Regions from separate parts of the Bradyrhizobium diazoefficiens genome, predicted to be linked through region 1. Evidence: predicted binding sites of a transcription regulator. Region 1 holds the regulator's gene; each other region holds the start of a gene.

Region 1 (3,631 bases):
GGAGCCGCTGCCCGAGGAATCGGTCGCGCTCGACGCGGCCTTCCATCGCGTGCTTGCGCGCGACGTCGCGGCGCGGCGGACGCAGCCGCCGCAGGCGATGTCGGCGATGGATGGCTATGCCGTCCGCGCGGCCGATGCGGCCAGGATTGACACGCAGCTCGCCGTCATTGGCGAGGTCGCTGCCGGCCGTCCGTTTGCGGGAACTGTCGGCGCCGGCGAAGCGGTCCGGATCTTCACTGGTGGCGTCGTTCCCGACGGCGCTGATGCAGTCGTGATCCAGGAGGATACCGTCGCCGATGGCGAGCGCATCGCGATCAAGGAGGCAGCCGTCACCGGGCGGCACATTCGGCCGGCCGGCATCGATTTCTCCGAGAGTGACGTGCTGCTGCACAAGGGCGCCCGGCTCACCGAGCGCGACCTCGCGCTCGCCGCCGGCATGAACCACCCGCACCTTAGCGTCCAGCGTCGTCCAAAGGTCGCGATTCTCGCCACCGGCGACGAGCTGGTGATGCCGGGCGCCACGCCCGGCCATGGCCAGATCGTCTATTCCAATGGCTACGCCTTGCATGCGCTCGCCCGCAGCGAGGGGGCTGACACCATCGACCTCGGGATTGCGGCCGACACGCTTGCCGCCACCACCGCCGGCATCCGCCGCGCGCGCGAATCCGGCGCCGACATCCTGATCACCACGGGCGGTGCCTCGGTCGGCGACCACGATCTGGTGCAGCAGGCGCTCCGCGACGAAGGCACGTCGATGGCGTTCTGGAAGATCGCGATGCGGCCGGGCAAGCCGATGATGAACGGGCAGCTCGGGGCGATGCGCGTGATCGGCCTGCCCGGCAATCCCGTGTCATCCTATGTTTGCGGCTTCCTGTTCATGGTGCCGCTGATTCGCGCGTTGTCGGGCCGTTCGATGGTTCATCACCGCCGCGAACGCGCCGTGCTCGGCCGCGACGTCGGCGCCAATGACCAGCGCGAGGATTATCTGCGCGCCCGCCTCGATGTGCGTGATGACGGCACGCTGATCGCCCTTCCCGTCAATCGCCAGGACTCCTCGCTGCTTGCGAATCTCGCTGCGGCACAGGCACTTCTCGTGCGCGAACCGTTCGCACCGAAGGCCGAAGCGGGAGCGCCCTGCGAGGTGCTGCGACTGCCCGTTTGAGCGCTTCGTTCGCAACCGTTCCGCGAACTTTGTCGCGTTCACGGTAAATTAAGCAGTTGCGGAACATGTATCGAACATATAGTGTCCGTTCATGATTTGTTTCGAGCGTGCAGCGGCTTATTGCCGAATTCACGTCTCGGAATCGAACGACATCAACCGGGGGATTTTGGTCGAGATGTTAACGCGCAAACAATACGAGCTCCTGCGGTTCATCAGCGAGCGCCTGAAGGAAAGCGGCGTGCCGCCCTCCTTCGACGAGATGAAGGACGCGCTCGATCTGCGCTCGAAATCGGGCATCCATCGCCTGATCACTGCGCTCGAGGAGCGCGGCTTCATCCGGCGCCTGCCCAACCGCGCCCGCGCCATCGAGGTGATCAAGCTGCCTGAGCTCCAGGCCGCCGCCGGCAGCCGCCGCGGCTTCACGCCGAGCGTCATCGAAGGCAATCTCGGCAAGGTACGCACGACGTCGAGCCCGCCCGCCGACGAGGGTGAGCGTCCCGTTGCGGTGCCCGTGATGGGCCGGATCGCGGCCGGTACGCCGATCGAGGCGTTGCAGACCCGCAGCCACACCATCAGCGTCCCGCCCGACATGCTCGGCTCGGGCGAGCATTACGCGCTCGAAGTGCGTGGCGACTCAATGGTGGAAGCCGGCATTCTCGATGGCGACATGGCGCTGATCCAGCGCAACGAGAGCGCCGACACCGGCGACATCGTCGTCGCCCTGATCGACGACGAGGAAGCAACCTTGAAGCGTTTCCGCCGCCGTGGCGCCTCGATCGCGCTCGAGCCGGCGAATGCGGCCTATGAGGTCCGCATCCTGCCGCCCAACCGGGTCAAGATCCAGGGCAAGCTGATCGGGCTGTACCGCAAGTACTGAGCGCGTCAAGTACTGAGCGCGTCGCAATCGACGACCACCATCAACGATTGGAGCGGACGATTGTCCGCTCCGGCTGGATAGTCTTTCTGGTTTTGCACAGATTATCCGGCCCCCTCTCCAGCGCTACATCCTCGGCACGCCGCAACGAAGCACGCATCGCTTCGCAGGCCTTTAAGAAGACCGAGGAGGCCACCATGCGCAAGCTCGTATTGAGCACTGTCACGATGGCGCTGATCGCAGCATCAGCGTCGCAAGCCTTCGCGGCACAAAAGCCGCATCACGCCCACAAAGCTCCGCAGGCAACGAACGAACAATTCCGCGATGCCCGCAACGCCGTCACACGGCCCACCCCGCCGGCCTGGCCGTATGCGGGCTGGTCAGCGCCCGCAGGCCGTTGACCGAACGGCTCTCCAAATGCATGAGAGCAGGCTTTGTTCCTCACGTATTTGAAAAAGATATTGTGATGGCGGCTTGCGGATCCAAGCCGCAGATTTGCCCCCAACATCGCATATGATCACAGGCTTCCACTCTGATAGAGGCCTGCGCCTCAGAAGAGGCGCGGTGCTCTATCCCGATTGAGGAGCACCCGATGTGTGACTATAGCCTGCATGCCGTCGCGACCCGTCCCGCAGAGGTTGGCGAGACGATCGTCACGACAACGTTCCGTGGCACCTCGACGCGCGGCTTCGCTTCCGAAGCCGACATGTCAGTTGCGGTCTGCCTGCTGCCGGGAACGGAGCTCGCCTTCGCCGACAACGTCCGCTACGATAATCGCTGGATCTGGACGCGCACCGTCAACTCGCGCGTCGGCAAGTTCGGCAAGGTCGATCCGCACGTTCCTGATCGTCATCACGACGCGATCGAATTCCCCGACGGCAAATACGTGCTGGTGACGCAGCTCGTGGAAGGCCAGCGTGCAACCGTGCTGCAGCTGCCCGTGACGCAGCCGCTCGGCGAGCGCGAGCACAAGCCGCATGTCATCGCCGACAGCCACTCGACGTCCCCGCGTCTGCCGATCGGCTGATAGGTCGACCTCAGTCCTCGGCCTGAAGGTCGGCCTCTGACGGCGTTGCGTCTTTGGCGCGCGGAGCCGCCGACCTTGGCATGAGGGTCCGTTCGAAATCTCCATCGCCGGCCGCCGCCGGCGACCAGGGGCGGTTTGCACCCCTCGACTTCACCGCCGCAATCGCAAAACCGTCGCCACGCTGCGTCAGCGCCAGCGCGCCCTGGCGCGCGAGACGCGGCCGATCGACCACCATGGCACCGCAATCCGGCGGCGCGGGCCTTGACGTCACCACCAGTGCCGCGCGGCTGCAATCGTCGTTCAGCGCGTCGATGCGCAGCGCCTGCGCAATCATCCGGCCGTCGGCGAGTGGCGTCACGCAGCCGGACTCGTCACACGACACGCCTTTACTGAGCGAGGCGCTGGCCGCATCGCGCGGGTCGGCGTCCGCCGCGAGCCACTCCTTGATCAGGAAATTGTCCTTGTTGGTCCTCATCAGATGCAGCTGCCCGTCCCTGCCCCGCACCGCGACGCTCTGGCCGTCACCGGCGATAAGGATGTCGGGTTGCCGGACCGACAGACCCCAGAC
Region 2 (3,631 bases), 120 kb from region 1:
CGTCCCCACGACGAGCGAGGGTTGCCATGATGCGACCGGCGCTCTCGCCGGCGGTCAAATCGGTTATCGGTGGCAGTCCGCCGCTTGGGTGTTCGGCGTCGAAGCGCAGGGTGATTGGGCTGATCTGAAGGGCTCGAACACAAGCACGCCGGCCGCTTTTTTCCCGCTGGTGAACAATACCAAGATCGACGCCATCGGCCTCTTCACCGGTCAAGTCGGTTACGCTTGGAACAACGTGCTCTGGTACGTGAAGGGCGGCGCGGCCGTCACCCACAACAAGTTCAGCGGCACTCTGGCCGGCGTCACGTTCGGCGAGGCGACCGAGACCCGTTGGGGTGGCGTCGTCGGCACGGGCATCGAGTTCGGTTTCGCGCCGAACTGGTCGGTGGCGATCGAATACGACCACCTGTTCATGGGCAAGCACAGCGACAGCTTCACTGCGTTTGGCCTGCCCTTCCGCACGGACAGCATCAAGCAGGATGTGGATATGGGCACCGTCCGCCTGAACTACACCTTCGGTGGCCCGGTCGTCGCCAAGTACTGAGCTGAAGTACTGATCTTCGCCACCTGCGTCACATCGTTACGAAAGGCCGGCCTTGTGCCGGCCTTTTTGTTTTCGCGGCCCGGCGCGCCGAACCGTCAAGGAATCGTAGGGCGCACGCATTGCGCTCGCGAATTGCTTGAGCGAGTTGGGGATCTGACATGAAAACTTGCGCGCTGGCCGCGGTCGGCTTGTTCGCACTCGGCGCAGTCGCGCCGGCCGGTGCCGCGGATCTCCCGCTCTATAAGGCGCCGGTGGCACCGCTAGCCGCCCTCGAATGGACCGGCGTTTACGGCGGCATCAATGGTGGCGGCGGCCTCGGCCATGCCTGCTGGAGCGTTGTTGCCGTCAGCGGTGTTCCGATCGATCCGGCCGTCGGCGAAGGCTGCCACAATGCCAGCGGCGGCACGGTCGGTGCCCAGCTCGGCTATCGCTGGCAGAAGGCGCACTGGGTTCTCGGCGTCGAAGCCCAGGGTAACTGGGCCGACTTCAAAGGCAACAATGTCAGCCTGGTGCTGGCGCCCCTGAACAACCGGACCAGGATCGACAGCTTTGGTCTGTTCACCGGCCAGCTCGGCTACACCGTGAACAGCCTGCTGTTCTACGGCAAGGCCGGCGCCGCCGTCGCGCACGACAAATACGACGAGTTCATTCCGGGCGTCGGCGTCGTGTCCAACACGCTCAGCCAGACCCGCTGGGGCTACAGCGCGGGCTTCGGCGTGGAATACGCCTTTGCGGAGAACTGGTCGATCGGCGGTGAGTACGACCATCTGTTCCTCGGCCATCACGGCGGCGATCTCGCCAGCAGTATCCTCGTTCCGCCGGGACGCACCGAGCGGATTGGCCAGGACGTCGATATCGGGCTGATCCGCGTCAACTACCGCTGGGGCGGCCCGGTCGTCGCCAAATACTGAGCCAGCTACGAACTCCGGAGGACTCCCTCCAAGGTCCTCCCCATCTGCGGATTCCCCAAGGTCCGCAGTCAATGGTGAACGAAGGGCCGGCCTCGCGGCCGGCCCTTCGCTTGTTCCGGACGACGCAGCTGCTGCAAGACCTGCTGCCAAGTCCCGCCAGCGCGCCAACAATCCGTTGACGATTCGCAAGTCGCACTAGAAATCCGTCTCCGTTCTTCCTACGTTCGCTCGCAACCCCATCGGCGCCGATCCCGGTTCCGGCGAAGCGCGCCTTTTACGTCGGCGCGATCGCGCACCTTTGGGATTCCTTGAGGGCAACTCGGATGGATGAAGTGATCAAGGCGAAGCGCCAACAGCAGAACGCGGGGTCACACCTGCGCGCAATTACGATCCGTGGCGCGCGCGAGCACAACCTCAAGAACATCGACGTCGAGATTCCCCGCGACAAGCTCGTGGTGTTCACCGGCCTCTCCGGCTCCGGCAAATCGTCGCTCGCCTTCGACACCATCTACGCCGAAGGCCAGCGCCGCTATGTCGAGTCGCTCTCGGCCTATGCACGCCAGTTCCTGGAGATGATGCAGAAGCCTGATGTCGACCAGATCGACGGCCTGTCGCCGGCAATCTCGATCGAACAGAAGACGACGTCGAAGAACCCGCGCTCCACCGTCGGCACCGTCACAGAGATTTACGACTACATGCGCCTGCTCTGGGCGCGCGTCGGCGTGCCCTATTCGCCCGCGACCGGACTTCCGATCGAGAGCCAGACCGTCTCGCAGATGGTCGACCGCGTGCTGGCGCTGCCCGAAGGCACTCGCCTCTATCTGCTCGCGCCTGTCGTGCGTGGCCGCAAGGGCGAGTACCGCAAAGAGCTTGCCGAATGGCTCAAGAAGGGCTTTCAGCGCGTCAAGATCGACGGCACCTTTTACGAGCTTGCGGAAGCGCCTGTTCTCGACAAGAAATTCCCGCACGACATCGACGTCGTCGTCGACCGCATCGTGGTGCGCGCCGACATCGGCCAGCGCCTCGCCGAAAGTTTTGAGACCGCACTGAAGCTCGCCGAGGGCCTCGCCGTGGTCGAGTTTGCCGACGCGCCTGCGGCGGCGCCGGTCGAGGAGAAAAAGAAGACCGCAAAAATCCACGACAAGAGCGGCCCCGAGCGGATCCTGTTCTCGGAAAAGTTTGCCTGTCCAGTGTCCGGCTTCACCATCCCCGAGATCGAGCCGCGCCTGTTCTCGTTCAACAACCCCTACGGCGCGTGCCCGGCCTGCGGCGGCCTCGGCGTCGAGCAGCATGTCGATGAAGACCTCGTCATCCCCGACAAGGAGCTCGCGATCGGCAAGGGCGCGATCGCGCCCTGGGCCAAATCGTCGTCGCCCTATTACACGCAGACGCTGACCGCGCTCGGCAAGCACTACAAGTTCACGCTGACCAGCAAGTGGAAGGATCTGCCCAAGAAGACGAGAGACGCGATCCTCCATGGCTCCGGCGAGGACGAGATCAAGTTCTCCTACGAGGACGGCGTCCGTTCCTACGACACCAAGAAGCCGTTCGAAGGCGTCATCACCAATATCAACCGCCGCTACCGCGAAACCGAGAGCGAGTGGGCGCGCGAGGAGCTGGCGAAATACTTCCACGACGTGCCCTGCGGCGCCTGCAACGGTTTCCGGCTCAAGCCCGAGGCGCTCTGCGTCAGAATCGGCGGCAAGCATATCGGCGAGATTTCTGAGCTGTCCGTCAAGGGCGCCGGCGCGTGGTTCGAAACTGTGCCGGAAGCGCTGAACGCGCAGCAGAACGAGATTGCCGGACGCATCCTCAAGGAGATCCGCGAACGCCTCACCTTCCTGCTCGACGTCGGCCTCAACTATCTCACCCTCTCCCGCTCCTCCGGCACGCTGTCCGGCGGCGAGAGCCAGCGCATCCGCCTGGCCTCGCAGATCGGCTCGGGCCTGACGGGCGTGCTCTACGTGCTGGACGAGCCGTCGATCGGCCTGCACCAGCGCGACAACGCGCGCCTGCTCGACACCCTCAAGCGGCTTCGCGACCTCGGCAACACCGTGATCGTGGTCGAACATGACGAGGATGCCATTCTGCTGGCCGACCACGTGCTCGACATCGGCCCCGGCGCCGGCATGCATGGCGGCCACATCATTGCCGAAGGCACGCCCGCCGAGATCAT
Region 3 (3,631 bases), 3.6 Mb from region 1:
GATTGGATCGTCTCGTGCACACGTCACCCCTCCTTCCGCCCCGGCTGCGCTCGGCCGGCCGGCTGGCCGTTGTCGTCCGGCTGGCGCTGGCCGCTGTTGGCGGGCTGGTGCTGGCGTGGGCGGCGGAGCCTGCGGCGGCGCAGGGCAAGCTCGAGGCGCAGTATGAGGCGACGCTATCAGGCATTCCGGTCGGCCGTGGCGCCTGGAACATCGATATCCAGGACGACGTGTTTTCCGCCGCCGCCTCCGGTGGCACCACAGGCATTTTGAAGTCGTTCGCGGGCGGGTCCGGCACCGGCGCCTCGCAGGGGCGCATCGTCAATGGCGCGCTGGTCGCGTCGGCCTACCAGGCCTCCACCACCACCTCGAAGAAGACCGAAGAGATCCACATCACCCTCGACAAGGGCAATGTGAAGGAGTTCGGCATCATTCCGGAACCGCCTGTCGATGCCGACCGCATCGTGGTGACGGACGCCCATCGCCGCGGCGTGTTCGATCCGATGACGGCCTCACTGGTGCGCGTGCCAGGCACCGGCGATCCGCTGTCGCCGGAGGCCTGCCATGGCAGCGCGCCCGTGTTCGACGGCCGCATGCGCTACGAGCTCAAGCTCGATTTCAAGCGCATGGAGACGGTGAAGGCCGAGAAGGGCTATCGCGGCCCGGTCGTGGTCTGCGCGCTCTATTTCGTGCCGATCGCCGGCTACATCCCCGATCGCCCCGTGATCAAATACCTCGCCGCCCAGCGCAACATCGAAATCGCCTTCGCGCCGGTCGCCGGCACGCGGATTCTGGTTCCGTTCTGGCTGAAAGTGCCGACGCCACTGGGGCCGGCCATGCTGGAAGCGACCAGCTTCATCACCACCGCCCAGCCGCCAAGAGTGGCGAAGACGCAGTAAAGTCTGAGGCCGCGTACTCCCCTCTCAGACCGTCATCCTGAGGTGGCCGCCTCTTCGGCGGCCCTCGAAGGACGACAGCCCGGCTGTTCCCGCGAGGACATCAGCGCCTGCCCCTCAGCCGGGCCGTCCATCCTTCGAGGCTCCCGGCGCGATGCTACGCACCGCACCACTCGCACCTCCAGCGACAATGGCTTTTGCCATTGCGCGGGGACGACGGGCGAGCGAGATTCGGCTGGCTGCGGCCTCCTTAGTGATATCAATGACTTAGCTACTGTGCATGGGGTTGTTTTCGCGAAATGGGCTGAGCGGGCCTCCGCTTCCCGGAATCCATTTGACTCCTCGCCGATTCTGATTCGACTCCGCGCCATCCCCAACTTAAGGAAATCGGGCACCAAATCGTCGCTTGTGCGACAGCCCAAAACTCCATCTAGTGCGATGGAAACAAGAGCCCCGCGACATGTTGCGTGAACGTAACAGGACTCACCAGGGAGTCAGCGATTCGGCCGCGATTCGTTCTAGAGTCGTTCCGAAGCTTAAGGACACAGGGAAAAGCGTCGCAAAGTGAGACAGTTGCGCGAGGTTTGGGGAAGCGTCACCGCGTTCTCCGCTGTCATGCCGGGCGATGACAGTTGTGCGTGTGGCGAGCGATCCGCACCGCACCGCCCCAAACAGCACTGACATTCGCCCCAATCGCCATTACCTAATCATTCAGACATGGCCTTTTCTCCCTCCCCCTTCGCGTCCGAGCGCGCGCTTTCCAATCGCGTTCCTGGCGCTGGCGTCACGGCGGTGCTCGGGCCGACCAACACCGGCAAGACCCATCTCGCCATCGAACGGATGCTCGCGCATTCCTCGGGCATGATCGGCCTGCCGCTGCGGCTGTTGGCGCGCGAGGTCTATAACAAGATCGTCGGGCGCGTCGGGCCAGAGGCCGTGGCGCTGATCACCGGCGAGGAGAAGATCAAGCCGAAGAACCCGCGCTATTGGGTCTCGACGGTCGAGGCGATGCCGCGCGACCTCGACGTCTCCTTCCTTGCCGTCGACGAGATCCAGATCGCGTCCGATCTGGAACGCGGCCACGTCTTCACCGACCGCATCCTCAACCGCCGCGGCCGCGACGAGACGCTGCTGCTGGGTGCAGCCACCATGCGCCCGATCATCGAGCGGCTGTTGCCCGGCGTCTCCATGATCACCCGTCCCAGGCTGTCGCAGCTGGAATTCGCCGGCGACCGCAAGATCACGCGCCAGCCGCGCCGGACCGCGATTGTCGCGTTCTCGGCCGACGAGGTCTACGCCATCGCCGAGTTGGTCAAGCGGCAGCATGGCGGCGCTGCCGTGGTGCTGGGATCGCTCAGCCCGCGCACGCGCAATGCGCAGGTCGAGATGTTCCAGAACGGCGACGTCGACTATCTCGTCGCCACCGACGCCGTCGGCATGGGCCTCAATCTCGACGTCGACCACGTCGCCTTTGCCTCCGATCGCAAGTTCGACGGCTACCAGTTCCGCCGGCTGACGCCGGCCGAGTTCGCCCAGATCGCCGGGCGTGCGGGGCGCGCCACGCGCAACGGCACGTTTGGGACGACGGGGCGCTGCGGCCCGTTCGAGCCGGAGCTGGTGAACGCGCTCCAGAACCACATCTTCGACCCCGTGAAGATGCTGCAATGGCGCAACTCGAAGCTGGATTTCTCCTCCCTCGGCGCGCTCCAGGTTTCGCTGAACCTGTCCCCCGGCCATGAGACGCTGACGCGCGCGCCGATCGCCGAGGACATGCGCGTGCTCGACCACGCCGCCCGCGACGTCGAGGTGCGCGATATCGCGCATGGCAATGCCGCCGTGGAGCGTCTCTGGGAGGCCTGCCAGGTCCCGGACTACCGAAAGCTGTCGCCTGCCGCCCATGCCGAGCTTGTCACCACCCTTTACGGCTTTCTGATGCAGAAGGGCTGCATCCCCGATTCCTGGTTTGCCGCCCAGGTCGACCAGGCCGACCGCGTCGACGGCGACATCGACACGCTGTCGGCCCGGATCGCGCAGATTCGCACCTGGACCTTCGTCGCCAACCGCCCGGACTGGCTGAAAGACCCCGAACGCTGGCAGGGGATCGCCCGCGAGGTCGAAAATAAATTATCGGATGCGCTCCATGAACGCTTGACTGAGCGTTTCGTTGATCGCCGGACCAGTGTATTGATGCGCCGCCTGCGGGAGAACACGAGCTTGAATACGGAAATCGGCAAGACCGGCGAAGTCATCGTCGAAGGCCATGTCATCGGCCGCCTCGATGGCTTCACCTTTGCACCGGATGCGGCGGAAGCCGGCTCCGATGCGAAAGCCTTGCAGGCTGCCGCGCAAGCGGTGCTCGCCGGCGAGATCAATACGCGTGCCGAAAGGCTGGGCAACGCACCGGACGATCAGTTCGTGCTGACCTCGGACGGCACCATTCGCTGGACCGGTGACGCGGTGGCGCGGCTGACCGCCGCAGAGGAGGCGCTGCATCCGCGCATCCGCATCATCTCGGATGAGCGGCTGACCGGTAGCCCCCGTGAGAAGGTGCAGGCGCGGCTCGACCTCTGGCTCAAGACGCATATCGAGAAGCTGCTTGGGCCGATGTTCGAGCTATCCAAGGCCGAGGACGTCACCGGCATTGCCCGCGGCATCGCCTATCAGCTGGTCGAGGCGCTCGGCGTCTTGGAACGGCCGAAGATTGCCAACGAGCTGAAGGATCTCGACCAGCCCTCGCG
Region 4 (3,631 bases), 1.7 Mb from region 1:
GCTTCTGAGGCTTGTGCGGATCGGTTGCGGCATTGGCGATCATGGCGCCGGTCATGCGTTCGGCGTCCTCGATCAGGGGCTTAATGATCGAAGCCTCGGGCAGGTTCCTCCAATATTTCTTCGGCATCTCCGTCTGCATCGCCTTCACCTTCAACCGCGCCGGATTGAAGATACTGGCGTAATAGCGCCGCCAGGTTTCCTCGAGCCGGTCCTCGCCCGGTGCTTCGTTCTTGCTCACGCCCGGCGTGAATGAAAGCGCGTGGCCGTCCCAATGCGCGCAGAGATCGGGCGTCAGGATCGACCACGGCATGTCGGCAAAGCGCCTGGCGAAGAATGGGGCGGCGAGCTCGACGATATGATGCTCCGGCTCGAACCAGGCGACGTAATGCGCGGCGCGCTCGCGGCCGATCTCGCGGAAGCGCACGAAGGCGTGCATCTTGTGCTCGTCGCGATGAACCGCTCTTGCCATCGCCGTGACCTGCCCGACGTCGGGATCGGTCGCGACATCGATGAGATCGTGATTGTCCTTCAGCCGCCAGAGCAGGCGATAGAGGATCGCAAAACGCTGGGGATCACGATGCAGGATGGCGGCCTGGGCGAGATCGACGAATTTTGCCGAGACGTTGAAGGTGCCGTCGTTCACCTCGAGGATTGGAGACAGCGCGGGCGGCGCGAACAACTCGGCTTCGCCGCCTTGCACGGCCCAGGTGACATCGGTGGGCTTCGCGTGATGAAGCACGAGCGTGCGCGCGGCTTTGCGCCAGCCGTCGAAATCGGTTTCGGTTTCGAGGATGATGTGCTGCATCAGAAGCCAAACCCCAGTTGCGTTGTTTTCGACTTGAACCGATCGATCAGCCGCGCCTCGTCGAGGTGATGTGGCCTAGGCCGGTGATCGCTGAGCACGATGAACGGCAGCGCCTTGTTGCGGGGCACGTGCAGCCGCGCCAGATCGGAAAGGCGGATCGTGGTGGTGCGCCGCGTCGCGATGATGCGCTCGACTGCCTTGGTGCCGAAGCCCGGCACGCGCAAGAGCTCCTCGCGGCTGGCACGGTTGACGTCGAGCGGGAAGCGATCGCGGTGGCGCAGCGCCCAGGCGAGCTTTGGATCGATGTCGAGCGGCAGCATGGCGCTGTCGTCGACGATCTCGCCGACGTCAAAACCGTAGAACCGCATCAGCCAGTCGGCCTGGTAGAGCCGGTGCTCGCGCAGCAGTGGCGGCTGTACCAGAGGCAACGCGCGGCTGGCATCGGGGATCGGGCTGAAGGCGGAGTAATAGACGCGCCGCAGCCGGTATGAACCGTAGAGATTGGCGCTGGTGTGGAGGATGGTGTGATCGTTCGCGCCATCTGCGCCGACGATCATCTGCGTGCTTTGTCCTGCCGGCGCAAAGCGCTGCGGTTTCGCCTTCGTCTTGGTGCTGCAATTGTCCTCGGCTTCGTCCAGCTTCAGCCGCAGCCGGCCCATGGTGCGGCGGATCGCGCGCACGTCTTTTTCCGGCGCGAATTGCTGCAGGCTCGTCTCCTCGGGCATCTCGATATTGATGGAGAGACGGTCGGCATATTTGCCGGCCTCCGCGATCAGCGCGTCGTCGGCCTCCGGAATGGTCTTGAGATGGATGTAGCCGCGGAAGTGATGCTCCTCGCGCAGCTTTCGCGCGACGCTGACCACTTGCTCCATGGTGTAGTCGGGGCTGCGAATGATGCCGGAGGAAAGAAACAATCCCTCGATGTAATTGCGCCGGTAGAAATCGAGCGTCAGCTTGACCACCTCGTCGATGGTGAAGCGGGCGCGCGGCACGTTCGAGGAGGCGCGGTTGACGCAATAGAGGCAGTCGTAATTGCAGGCGTTGGTGAGCAGCACCTTGAGCAGCGAGATGCAGCGTCCGTCCGGCGCGTAGGAATGACAGATGCCCATGCCGGGCGCGGTCGAGCCCATGCCCTTGCCGTCGCTGGAATCCCGCTTTTCGGTGCCGCTGGAGGCACAGGAGGCATCGTACTTGGCGGCGTCTGCCAGGATCACCAGCTTGCGTTGTACGTCCATCCCGGAATCCCTTTGATTCGGCTCATGAATTCGATTGAGCGCAATTCGGTTGACTCTTCGTGCGCCGTTAGCTTTATATTAGAACATATCATGAACAAATGAGCCAGCCGTTGGTTCTTCTTTTGAAAGCCACGGCATCAATCTTTTGAGGAGCGGCGAGCATGCAGAGCGCGATCAGCAAAAGTGGTCGCCGGTTTTGCGTCCGATCGCGCTCTTCTTTTTAAGAGGGCGCATGATCTTGTCGCCAAACCGCTCACACTTTGGCGGATCATGCGCCACCGCACGCATGAGCGCGCTTGCGACCTTGCGCAGCCAGATCGAACGGATCGAGACGGCGGAGGTCGTGCATCATCACGACCGCGTCGCGCTCGGCCACGGTGAGGTGGACCGCGCGTTGAAAGGCGGGCTCGCGCGCGCGGCGATCCACGAGGTGTTTTGCGAGGGGCGTCAGGGTGCGGCCGCGACGGGTTTTGTCACCGGTCTTGCGGGCCGCGTCACGGTGCGCAAGCCGTTGCTGTGGGTGCGGCAGGATTTCTCGGAACTTGAAACTGGCGCGCTGTCGATGAGCGGGCTCGCCGAGCTCGGCCTCGATCCGCGCCGGGTGGTGATGGTGCGTGCGGCTGATGTCGAGAGCGCGCTGCGCACCTCGGCCGATGCGCTCGCCTGCGATGCGCTCGGCGCCGTTGTGCTCGAGCTCTGGGGCGAGACCAGGCAGTTCGATCTGGTGGCAAGCCGCAAGCTGACGCTGGCCGCGCAATCGTCCGGCGTCACCGGCCTCTTGTTGCGGATGGCGGCGCAGCCATTGCCCTCGACGGCGGAGACGCGATGGATGCTGCGCGCCGCGCATTCGCCGCCGGGGTCAGCATGGAGTGCTTGGGGCGCGCCGCGCTTCGATGTCGAGCTGTTGCGTAATCGTCATGGCCCGTGTGGCCGGTGGATCATGGAATGGAAATGTGATGAGTGCCAGTTCAATGAACCGTCGGCGTATCCTCAGCCTGTGGCTGCCGCGCCTGCCGATCGACCGGATCCAGCGGTTCTTCAGCAGCGCCGGGCTGGGTAGAACCAATGATCCGAGCATCGTTGTCATCAAGGACAACAACGCGCTGGTGATCCATGCGCTGGATGAAGCCGCCGAGCGCCTTGGTCTGCATATTGGTCAGGCGCTCGCGAATGCACGGGCGATGTGCCCGGACCTGAAAGTGTTCGACGCCGATGTCGTGGCCGACGCGAAGACGCTGAGCGACATCGCCGACTGGTGCGACCGCTTCACCCCGCTGGTGGCGCTCGATCCGCCGCACGGGCTGTTCCTCGACATCACCGGCTGCGCGCATCTGTTCGGCGGCGAGGCAGCATTGTTGCAGACGCTGGTCCGGTCGCTCGCGCGCCAGGGCTTTGCCGTCAGTGCGGCGATTGCCGGCACCTCGGTCTGCGCGCGCACGCTGACACGGCAGGCCACGGGCTCCATCGTTGCCGATGGCGGGGAGGCAGCGGCGATCGACCGGTTTCCGGTGTCCGCACTCGGTGCGGACGAAGCCATTACCACCGGCCTGCGCCGCGCCGGGCTGAAAACCATCGGCGATGTCGCTTCGCG

Evidence for each region. The regulator LexA, encoded in region 1, represses DNA repair genes until DNA is damaged. The targets are predictions, from matches to a motif close to TGTTCNNNNTGTGTTCNG.
Region 2: uvrA (excinuclease ABC subunit UvrA) is a predicted target of LexA. The motif match lies at 1,666-1,683, and genes of this name have one in related genera.
Region 3: JJC00_RS36330 (helicase-related protein) is a predicted target of LexA. The motif match lies at 1,408-1,425, and genes of this name have one in related genera.
Region 4: JJC00_RS27265 (putative DNA modification/repair radical SAM protein) is a predicted target of LexA. The motif match lies at 2,120-2,137, and genes of this name have one in related genera.

What each region holds. Positions count from the first base shown of each region.
Region 1 covers NZ_CP067102.1:4,181,103-4,184,733, reverse strand. The annotation lists gene JJC00_RS19480 (molybdopterin molybdotransferase MoeA) at 1-1,162, shown strand, start outside; gene lexA (transcriptional repressor LexA) at 1,338-2,039, shown strand; gene JJC00_RS19470 (hypothetical protein) at 2,234-2,437, shown strand; gene JJC00_RS19465 (hypothetical protein) at 2,629-3,063, shown strand; gene JJC00_RS19460 (ComEC/Rec2 family competence protein) at 3,074-3,631, opposite strand, start outside.
Region 2 covers NZ_CP067102.1:4,300,286-4,303,916, reverse strand. The annotation lists gene JJC00_RS20090 (outer membrane protein) at 1-544, shown strand, start outside; gene JJC00_RS20085 (outer membrane protein) at 703-1,455, shown strand; gene uvrA (excinuclease ABC subunit UvrA) at 1,779-3,631, shown strand, end outside.
Region 3 covers NZ_CP067102.1:7,776,278-7,779,908, reverse strand. The annotation lists gene JJC00_RS36335 (DUF3108 domain-containing protein) at 87-896, shown strand; gene JJC00_RS36330 (helicase-related protein) at 1,611-3,631, shown strand, end outside.
Region 4 covers NZ_CP067102.1:5,850,541-5,854,171, reverse strand. The annotation lists gene JJC00_RS27270 (UdgX family uracil-DNA binding protein) at 1-805, opposite strand, end outside; gene JJC00_RS27265 (putative DNA modification/repair radical SAM protein) at 805-2,040, opposite strand; gene JJC00_RS27260 (ImuA family protein) at 2,273-3,100, shown strand; gene JJC00_RS27255 (Y-family DNA polymerase) at 2,997-3,631, shown strand, end outside.